Regions from separate parts of the Telluria sp. RB2R28 genome, predicted to be linked through region 2. Evidence: predicted binding sites of a transcription regulator. Region 2 holds the regulator's gene; the other holds the start of a gene.
The links. Region 2 encodes sigma-54, which starts transcription at its own class of promoters, with help from an activator protein. Its sites were predicted from a motif close to TGGCANGNAANCTGCTTT; they were not measured.
Positions count from the first base shown of each region.

Region 1: the regulator sigma-54 is predicted to act here: its motif matches at 1,625-1,642, upstream of AC56LV_RS15120 (PEP-CTERM sorting domain-containing protein).

Region 1 is NZ_JCASIK010000003.1:624,218-628,429, forward strand. Features, by position in the region: gene AC56LV_RS15115 (primosomal protein N') at 1-1,013, shown strand, start outside; gene AC56LV_RS15120 (PEP-CTERM sorting domain-containing protein) at 1,010-1,594, opposite strand; gene AC56LV_RS15125 (dihydrolipoyl dehydrogenase) at 1,849-3,288, shown strand; gene AC56LV_RS15130 (SRPBCC family protein) at 3,311-3,796, opposite strand; gene AC56LV_RS15135 (UvrD-helicase domain-containing protein) at 4,016-4,212, shown strand, end outside.
Region 2 is NZ_JCASIK010000003.1:20,381-24,592, forward strand. Features, by position in the region: gene AC56LV_RS12355 (DUF5694 domain-containing protein) at 1-76, opposite strand, end outside; gene AC56LV_RS12360 (enoyl-CoA hydratase/isomerase family protein) at 162-1,238, opposite strand; gene hpf (ribosome hibernation-promoting factor, HPF/YfiA family) at 1,337-1,693, opposite strand; gene AC56LV_RS12370 (RNA polymerase factor sigma-54) at 1,768-3,252, opposite strand; gene lptB (LPS export ABC transporter ATP-binding protein) at 3,267-4,022, opposite strand; gene lptA (lipopolysaccharide transport periplasmic protein LptA) at 4,019-4,212, opposite strand, start outside.

The sequences.
Region 1 (4,212 bases), 600 kb from region 2:
TGCGCCTGATCGACATGGAGCGCGACCGCGGGCGCGACGGCTTGACCGCCGAGATGATCGCCGCGCTGCGCCTGCGCCTGGAGCGCGGTGAGCAGTCACTGCTGTTTCTGAACCGGCGCGGCTATGCCCCCGTGATTTCCTGCGACGCCTGTGGCTGGATCAGCGACTGCACGCGCTGCACCGCCTTCATGGTGCTGCACAAGCCCGAGAACCGGCTGCGTTGCCACCACTGCAGCCTGGAACTGCGCATCCCGCGTTCGTGCCCGACCTGCGGCAACGTCGATATCCAGCCGCTGGGCCGGGGCACGCAGCGCGTCGAAGAAGGCTTGCGGGCGATGTTCCCCGAGGCGCGCATCCTGCGCATCGATGCCGACTCCACGCGCCTGAAAGGCAGCGCGCAGGCGGCGTTCGACAGCGTGCACCGGGGCGAAGTCGATATCCTGATCGGCACCCAGATGGTCGCCAAGGGGCACGACTTCAAGAAGCTCACGCTGGTGGGCATCCTGAACCCGGATACGGCACTGTTCTCGCAGGACTACCGCGCCAGCGAGCGCCTGTTCGCGCAGTTGATGCAGGTGGCCGGGCGGGCGGGGCGCGCCGGGGCGCCGTCCGAGGTGCTGGTGCAGACGCGTTATGTGCAGCATCCGCTGTACGGCGCGGTGATGCGCCACGACTACGAGCGCTTTGCCGGCCAGTTGCTGGATGAACGGCGCGAAGCGGGCCTGCCGCCGTACATGTACCAGGCCTTGCTGCGGGCCGAGGCGCGCGAGCTGCCGATCGCGATTGCGTTTCTGGAAAGCGCGCGCGACTGCCTGGCGCACGACGGGATCCTGATCAACGACCCGATCCCGATGACGATGACGCGGGTGCACAATATGGACCGCGCCCAGCTGCTGGTGGAGTCCAGCTCGCGCCCGGCCTTGCAGGCCTTCCTGCGCGAGTGGATGGAAGCGCTGCGGGCCATGAAGGCCCGCGTGAAGTGGTCGCTCGAAGTCGACCCGCTCGATATTTAAGCTGCGCTGGCAGCCTTGCGCGCCACCTGGCGACGACGGTTTGCGTAGCCCATCATGGCCAGGCCTGCGCCCAGCAGCAGGCCGCTGGCCGGCTCAGGCACTTCACCGCCGACCGTTTCCACACCAAACGTGAGCGTGCCGAAGTTCCAGATGCCATCGATGCCAGCGAAGTCATCGAAGTCTTCATAGAATTCCAGGCGCAGGATGCCGTCGGCGCCAACCGCGAAATCCAGGTCAAGGTCGACCAGATCGGCAAAACCGGCGTAGGTTGCGGTACCAGGGATGCTATCGCCGAAACCCGGATTGAAGACAACGCCGTCGAAGCCGTCCGAGTCAGTGAACGCCAGGCCGATTTCGGACAGCCAGCTCGGCGAGAACGCCGTCAGGTTCAGCGAGTAGGCGACGCTGGTGATGACCGCATTGGCGCCGACGTTATAAGCCAATACTGTATTGCCGGAATCGCCGATTCCACCCTGGCTCGTGACCCCAGCAACATTGACAACCAGCGGCGCGGCGAACACGGACGAGCAAGCGAACAGCGACAGGCTAACAAGCAGTTTGTTGAAGGAAGCAAGTGACATGGGATCTCCTTGGTGGGTGAATCCGAAGGGATAGCAAGTATCGTGCCGTATTTACAGATCATCGTAGGCGGTTGATTCTTATGCGTAAAATTTCCGAAATTAATGTTTTAACTTGCAGTATGTAATATTTATCGACATACACTCAGCATGGATGCGAAAAACCCTGGTGCCCGATGGCATCCTGAATGGGTTCGTGCTGCCCCCAACGGCGTGAAATAGCGTATCGTTTTGCCTGTCAACAGCGAAAGAGCACCATGAAACAACTGAATGTGGATGTCGCCGTCATCGGCACGGGCACCGCCGGCATGACCGCTTATCGCGCCGCCAGGGCGCAGGGCGCACGCACCGTGGTCATCGAGGGCGCGCACTACGGCACCACCTGCGCCCGGGTCGGCTGCATGCCGAGCAAGCTCCTGATCGCCGCGGCAGAGGCGGCGCATGCGCTGCACACGTCCGGTCCGTTCGGCGTGCATGCCGGTGAGGTGCGGATCGATGGCCCGGCAGTGATGGCGCGTGTCCAGCGCGAACGCGATCGCTTCGTCGGCTTCGTGCTCGAGGCCGTGGAAGCCATCCCCGTCCATGACCGCCTGCAGGGCCACGCGCGCTTTACCGGCCCTTGCACGCTGCAGGTCGACGACCATACCGAGATCCACGCCGGGCGCGTCGTCATCGCCACCGGCTCGACACCGCTGCGCCTGCCGCAGCTCGAGAACGTCGGCCCCGGCATCGTTACCAGCGACGACGTGTTCTACTGGAACGACCTGCCGGCCTCAGTGGCCGTGATCGGCACCGGCGTGATCGGCCTCGAACTGGGCCAGGCCCTGAGCCGTCTTGGCGTGCGCGTGCGTTTCTACGCGCGCGGCGGTTCCATCGCCAACATCAGCGACCCCGAAGTGCTGCGCTGCGCTGCGCGCGTGCTGGGCGAGGAAGTCGACATCGCGTTCCAGAGCGAGATCGTGAAAGCAGTGCAGGATGGCGAGGAGGTGGTCCTGCATGTGCGCGATGCGCTGGGCAAGGAAAGCAGCGAGCGCTTCCAGTATGTGCTGATGGCGGCCGGGCGCACGCCGAACGTGCATGACCTGGGCCTCGAACTGACCGGCCTGGAGCGGGGCGCCGACGGCATCCCGACCTTTGACGCGCGCACGATGCAGTGCGGCGGCAGCCAGATCTTCATCGCGGGCGACGCCAACAACGAGCGTCCGCTGTTGCACGATGCGGCCGACCACGGCAAGATCGCCGGCGACAATGCGGGCCGCTACCCCGACGTGCGCCCGGGCCTGCGCCGCACGCCGATCGCGGTGGCCTTCACCGAGCCGAATATCGCCACGCTGGGCAAGAGCTATCGGGCCCTGTCCGCAAGCGGCCAACCCAAGTTCGCCGTGGGCAGCATGTCGTTCGAGAACCAGGGGCGCAGCCGCGTCATGCTGCAGAACAAGGGGATGCTGCGGGTGTATGCGGAGTATGGCTCGCGCCTGTTCCTGGGCGCCGAGATGATCGCGCCGCGCGCCGAACACCTGGCCCACCTGCTGTCATGGGCATGCCAGATGCGCATGACGGTCGACCAGATGCTGGAGATGCCGTTCTATCACCCGGTCATCGAAGAAGGCGTACGCACCGCGCTGCGCGACCTGGCGACCAACCTGTCGCAGGGCGAGAGCAGCACCCACACGGGCGAGACCGAACCGGGCCTCTGAACCGTGCAGCTGGCTCAGTCGATCAGTTGAGCAGGGTGGTGGCCAGCTTGCCCTGGCCGGCCAGCTGGCGCAGGACCCGCACGGTGTCGATGTCGGCTTCTTCGTACGCCGACTTCTTGAATTCGTCGTACATCGCATTGGCCTGGTCGACGTGTTCGCCCATGCCGTCGTCGTAGCAGAAGCGCACCAGCAGCATGGCGCTGGTCGGCGCCTCGATCACCATGCGCAGCGTCGAGGCGGCGATGTCGCCCTGGGCCGGCACGTCGTAGTGCACTTCCTGCAGTGGGGTCAAGGTGACCTTGTCCTCGATCACCAGCGGACCGAAGGTCAGGCGGCGGCGCATGATGCCGGCGTCGCGCTCGAGGATGTCGCAGGCGTCCAGGTGCGGAATGAACAGTTTTGGCTGCTCGGCGCGCAGCACCAGGCCGTGCCACAACTGCTCGCGGGTGAGCGTGTCGAGCAGCGGGTTCATCGGATCGTTGATTTCGACGAGATGTTCGAATTTCATGTGGCAGATTTCCAGAAAAAATAGGGCTGCAGCGGCGCGTCTGGCGTCTCGCTGGCAAAGGTCGCATGGTACCCGATCCCGGTCTGCCTCGCAGGACCATGCAGGGAAGCAAGCGCGCAACGGCGGCCTGTTGCAATCCGACCTTGGCTGCCGCGCGCCATCGCCCGCTGCGCCCGCCAGATTGTTACAATCGCTCTCTGTCCCACCGAAAACTTCCCCATGTCAAACGCACCAAAGTTCGGCCTGAACGGGCCGCAGAGCGAAGCCGCGCTGTATCTGGACGGCCCTTGCCTGGTGCTCGCTGGCGCCGGGTCCGGCAAGACGCGCGTGATCACGCAAAAGATCGCCTACATGATCGAGCACTGCGGCTACGATCCACGCACCATTGCCGCCCTGACCTTTACCAACAAGGCGGC
Region 2 (4,212 bases):
TGAAGTCAGGCTGCCAGGCCTGGGCGGCGACGCTGCCGCACAAGGTCATCGACAGCAGCAAGGCGGTCATGCGCATCGGGGGTCCTCATCGGTTCATGAAGCCACGATGTTTGCACCGCCTGCGCGAAAAGTCACGCGCAAACGGATATGCATGAAGAGGCTTACGCGAGATGGCGCAGCGGGTGCGCGTGCGCCGGCCACACCGGCGCGAAGAAGTGCGCGACCATCGCGTCGGTCACGAGGTCGAGCGAGGGCGGATTCCATTGCGGCGCATTGTCCTTGTCGATCACGAGCGCGCGCACGCCTTCGAGCACTTCGCCATGCTCGAAGTTGCGGCGCACCAGCGAGCGCTCCAGGCGCAGACAGTCGGCGACATCGAGCGACGCGCCGCGCAGCAGCAGCTCGCGCGTCACGCACATCATCAACGGTGAGCGCTGACGCATCGCGCGCAACGCCTTCTGCGCGAACGGCGTGTCGTCACCCTCGAGCGACGCCATGATCGCCGCCACCGAGTCCGCGCCAAAGTGCGCATCGATGCGCGCACGGTTGGCCTGCAATTCACTCTCGCCGGCATGCTGGATGGCGAACGCGCGGATCGCCGCCGGCAGATTCGCGCCCGGCGTCGCCTCGATCAGCGCGTGCAACGCCGCCAGGTCTGCGCCCGGCACGAACACGTCGGCCAGGCCCACGTACAGTGCGTCGGCCGCGCCGATCGTCAAACCGGTCAAGCCCAGAAACATCCCCAGTTGCCCCGGCGCGTGCGACAGGAAATGGCTGCCGCCGACATCGGGGAACAGGCCGATATTCACCTCTGGCATTGCCATCCTGGTGCGCTCGGTGACGATGCGCAGGCCGCAATCGGGCCCACCCTGCGCGATGCCCATGCCGCCGCCCATGACCACGCCGTCCATCAGCGCGATATACGGTTTCGGATAAAAATGGATCAGGTGGTTGAGCGCGTATTCTTCGGTGAAGAAATCTTCGAGCAGTGCGCTGCCGCCTTGCGGCGAGGCGTTGCCGACGTCGTGGAAGAAGCGGATATCGCCGCCGGCGCACAGCGCTTTTTCACTGCTGCTGGTGATCACGACGGCATCGACCGCGGCGTCGAGCTGCCAGTCGAGCAGGATCGTGGTCAGTGCGCGCACCATGTCCAGCGACAGCGAATTGAGCGCCTTGGGCCGGTCGAGGGTAATGATGCCGGTACGGTTGGCGATGCGGGTCAGGACGTGTTCGGGCATGGCGTGATCCATCGAAAGGAAACACGTATTTTACCGGCAGCGGGATGCAAAAAGGGCGTCCCGAAAAGACGCCCCTGGCGGTGGTGACCTGCGCTCGATCAGGCGGCAGCGACGTCTGCTTCGTTGACGTCCAGGCGTTTGATCGCTGTGCGGTTATGGTCTTTGAGCATCTGCTTGTGCTTCAGGATTTGTCGATCCAGTTTATCCATCAACATGTCGATCGCGGCGTACAGGTCTTGCGCGACGCTCGCCACGTGCAGGGTCTTGCCCGACACCTGGACATTGATTTCAGCTTTTTGCCTTTTTTCTTTTTCAGTGAGGTTATCGACGGCCAGGAAGACGTGGGTATCTATGACTTGATCGAAATGGCGAATAATGCGTTCCAGCTTATTCTGAACGTATTCACGGATGGCAGGGGTGACTTCGAGATGGTGACCACTGATGGTGAGGTTCATACACACTCCTTTGAAGATGTCACGTCGCTTGCACCACACAGGAGCTGAAGGCACAGACTGTATGAGCGGCGTTGTTACAAGGCTTTGCGGAGACTGACGGGGGGGATCTTGAGCGCTTCACGGTATTTTGCGACCGTCCTGCGCGCAATGACCATGCCTTGTTCCCCGAGCATTTCCGCGATCTTGCTGTCGGATAATGGATTCTTAGGGTCTTCTGCTCCTGTCAATTGTGCGATGAGCGCACGGATTGCCGTTGAGGATGCTTCGCCGCCCGCTTCAGTGGCAACGTGGCTACCGAAGAAATACTTCAACTCGAACATGCCGTGCGGGGTCAGCATGTATTTCTGGGTTGTGACACGAGAGATCGTGCTCTCGTGCAGACCTAGTGTATCAGCTATCTCGCGCAAAACAAGGGGCCGCATGGCAACCGCGCCATGGCTGAAAAAGTTGCGCTGGCGCTCGACAATCGCCTCGGCCACACGCAGGATCGTGTCGAAACGCTGGCGCATGTTCTTGATGAGCCACTTCGCCTCTTGCATCTGCGCGCCCATCTGGCTCTCGCTGCGGCCCTGCTTGAGCATCGTGGCGTACAGGCTGTTCACGCGCAGGCGCGGCATGACGTCCGGGTTCAGCGTGACCGCCCAGCCGTTCTTGGCGCGCCGCACGATCACGTCCGGCACCACGTAATCCGACACGTTCGACGCGAACGCGGCGCCCGGGTGCGGATTGCACTGGCGGACCACGGCCTGCACTTCGCGCAGGTCTTCGTCGTCGCAATCGAGCGCTTTTTTCAGTTTGCTGTATTCGCGCTGCGCGAACCACGTCAGGTAGCCTTCGACGATCTTCAGGGCCATGCGGCGCGTGACCATCGGCACGCCCGGCATGCGCCGGATCTGCAGCGCCAGGCATTCGGCCGCACTGCGCGCGCCCACGCCCACCGGGTCCATGCTCTGCACCATCGCCAGCGCGCAGCGCAGTTCGTCGAGGTCGACGTCGAGTTCTTCGGGCAGCCGCGCGTGGATGTCGTCGAGCGGTTCTTCCAGGTAGCCGTTGTCGTCGAGCGCGTCGATCACCAGTTCGGCCAGCGCGCGGTCGCGGGTCGACAGCAGCGTTTCGCGCACCTGTTCCATCAGGTGTTCGCGCAGCGTGATGGCGCACGCCTCCAGCTGCGGGCGGCCGTCTTCATCGTCGCTGCTGGCGCTGCCGGACGACGTTCCGCTGCCTTCGCTCCACTCGTTGTCGGGCCGGTCGCCATCGACCCCGCCACCTTCAGCGCCCTCGCCCTCGGCCGGCGCGCTGCCTTCGCCCTCGGCCTGCTGGCCCGGCGCCGGCGGCGCCTCGCCAGGTGCCGGCGCATTGTTGATGGCCCCATCGGCCAGCAAGCGCACCGAATGATCGAGCGGATCGTCGAGCCTTTCGAGCAGCGGGTTATCGCCCAATATCTGCTCGATCTCCTGATGCAGTTCGAGCGTGGACAGCTGCAGCAACCGGATCGATTGCTGCAGCTGTGGCGTGAGCGCCAGGTGCTGCGAAGTGCGGAGCTGAAGGGACTGTTTCATCAATTGAGTATGGCTTACATGCGGAAATGTTCACCGAGGTACACGCGCCGTACCGACTCGTCGGCGATGATATCGTCGGGGCGGCCGGATGCAAGCACCGCGCCCTGATTGATGATGTAGGCGCGGTCGCAGATGCCAAGCGTCTCGCGGACATTGTGGTCGGTGATCAGGACGCCGATCTTGCGCTCCTTGAGGAAGCGCACGATGCGCTGGATCTCGATCACGGCGATCGGATCGACGCCGGCAAACGGTTCATCGAGCAGCACGAAGCGCGGGTTGGTGGCCAGTGCGCGCGCGATCTCCACGCGGCGCCGCTCACCGCCCGACAGCGACAGCGCCGGGTTCTCGCGCAGCTTCTCGATCTGCAGGTCGGCCAGCAAGGTGTCGAGGCGGTCGCTGATCTCGGTTTTGGTGAGCGACTTGCCGTTGACCTTCTGCAGTTCGAGCACGGCGCGGATGTTTTCTTCCACCGTCAGCTTGCGAAACACCGACGCTTCCTGCGGCAGGTACGACAGGCCGAGCACCGCGCGGCGATGGATCGGCAGGCTGGTGATGTCGGTGCCGTTGATGCTGATCGAGCCGGCGTCCGACGGCACCAGGCCGACGATCATGTAGAACGAGGTGGTCTTGCCGGCGCCGTTCGGGCCCAGCAAACCCACCACTTCGCCGCATTCGACATCGAGCGACACGTCGCGCACGACCAGGCGCTTGCCATAGCTTTTCTGCAGGCCCTTGACGACCAGCGTGCTGCGATCGTTCAGTTCCGTCATTGCGTGCCTCCGGCCGGCGCACGCTTGGGCGCCAGGATCAGCGTGCCGCGCCCGCCGCCAACCTTGCTCTCGCCGCTGACATCATTGCGCACGGCGACGACTTCCTTGCGGTTGTCGTACGAGATGAACGGGCCGGTCATCTGGTTGGTCATCCGGTCGTTTTCGAGTTCCTTGACGACGGCGTTCGAGT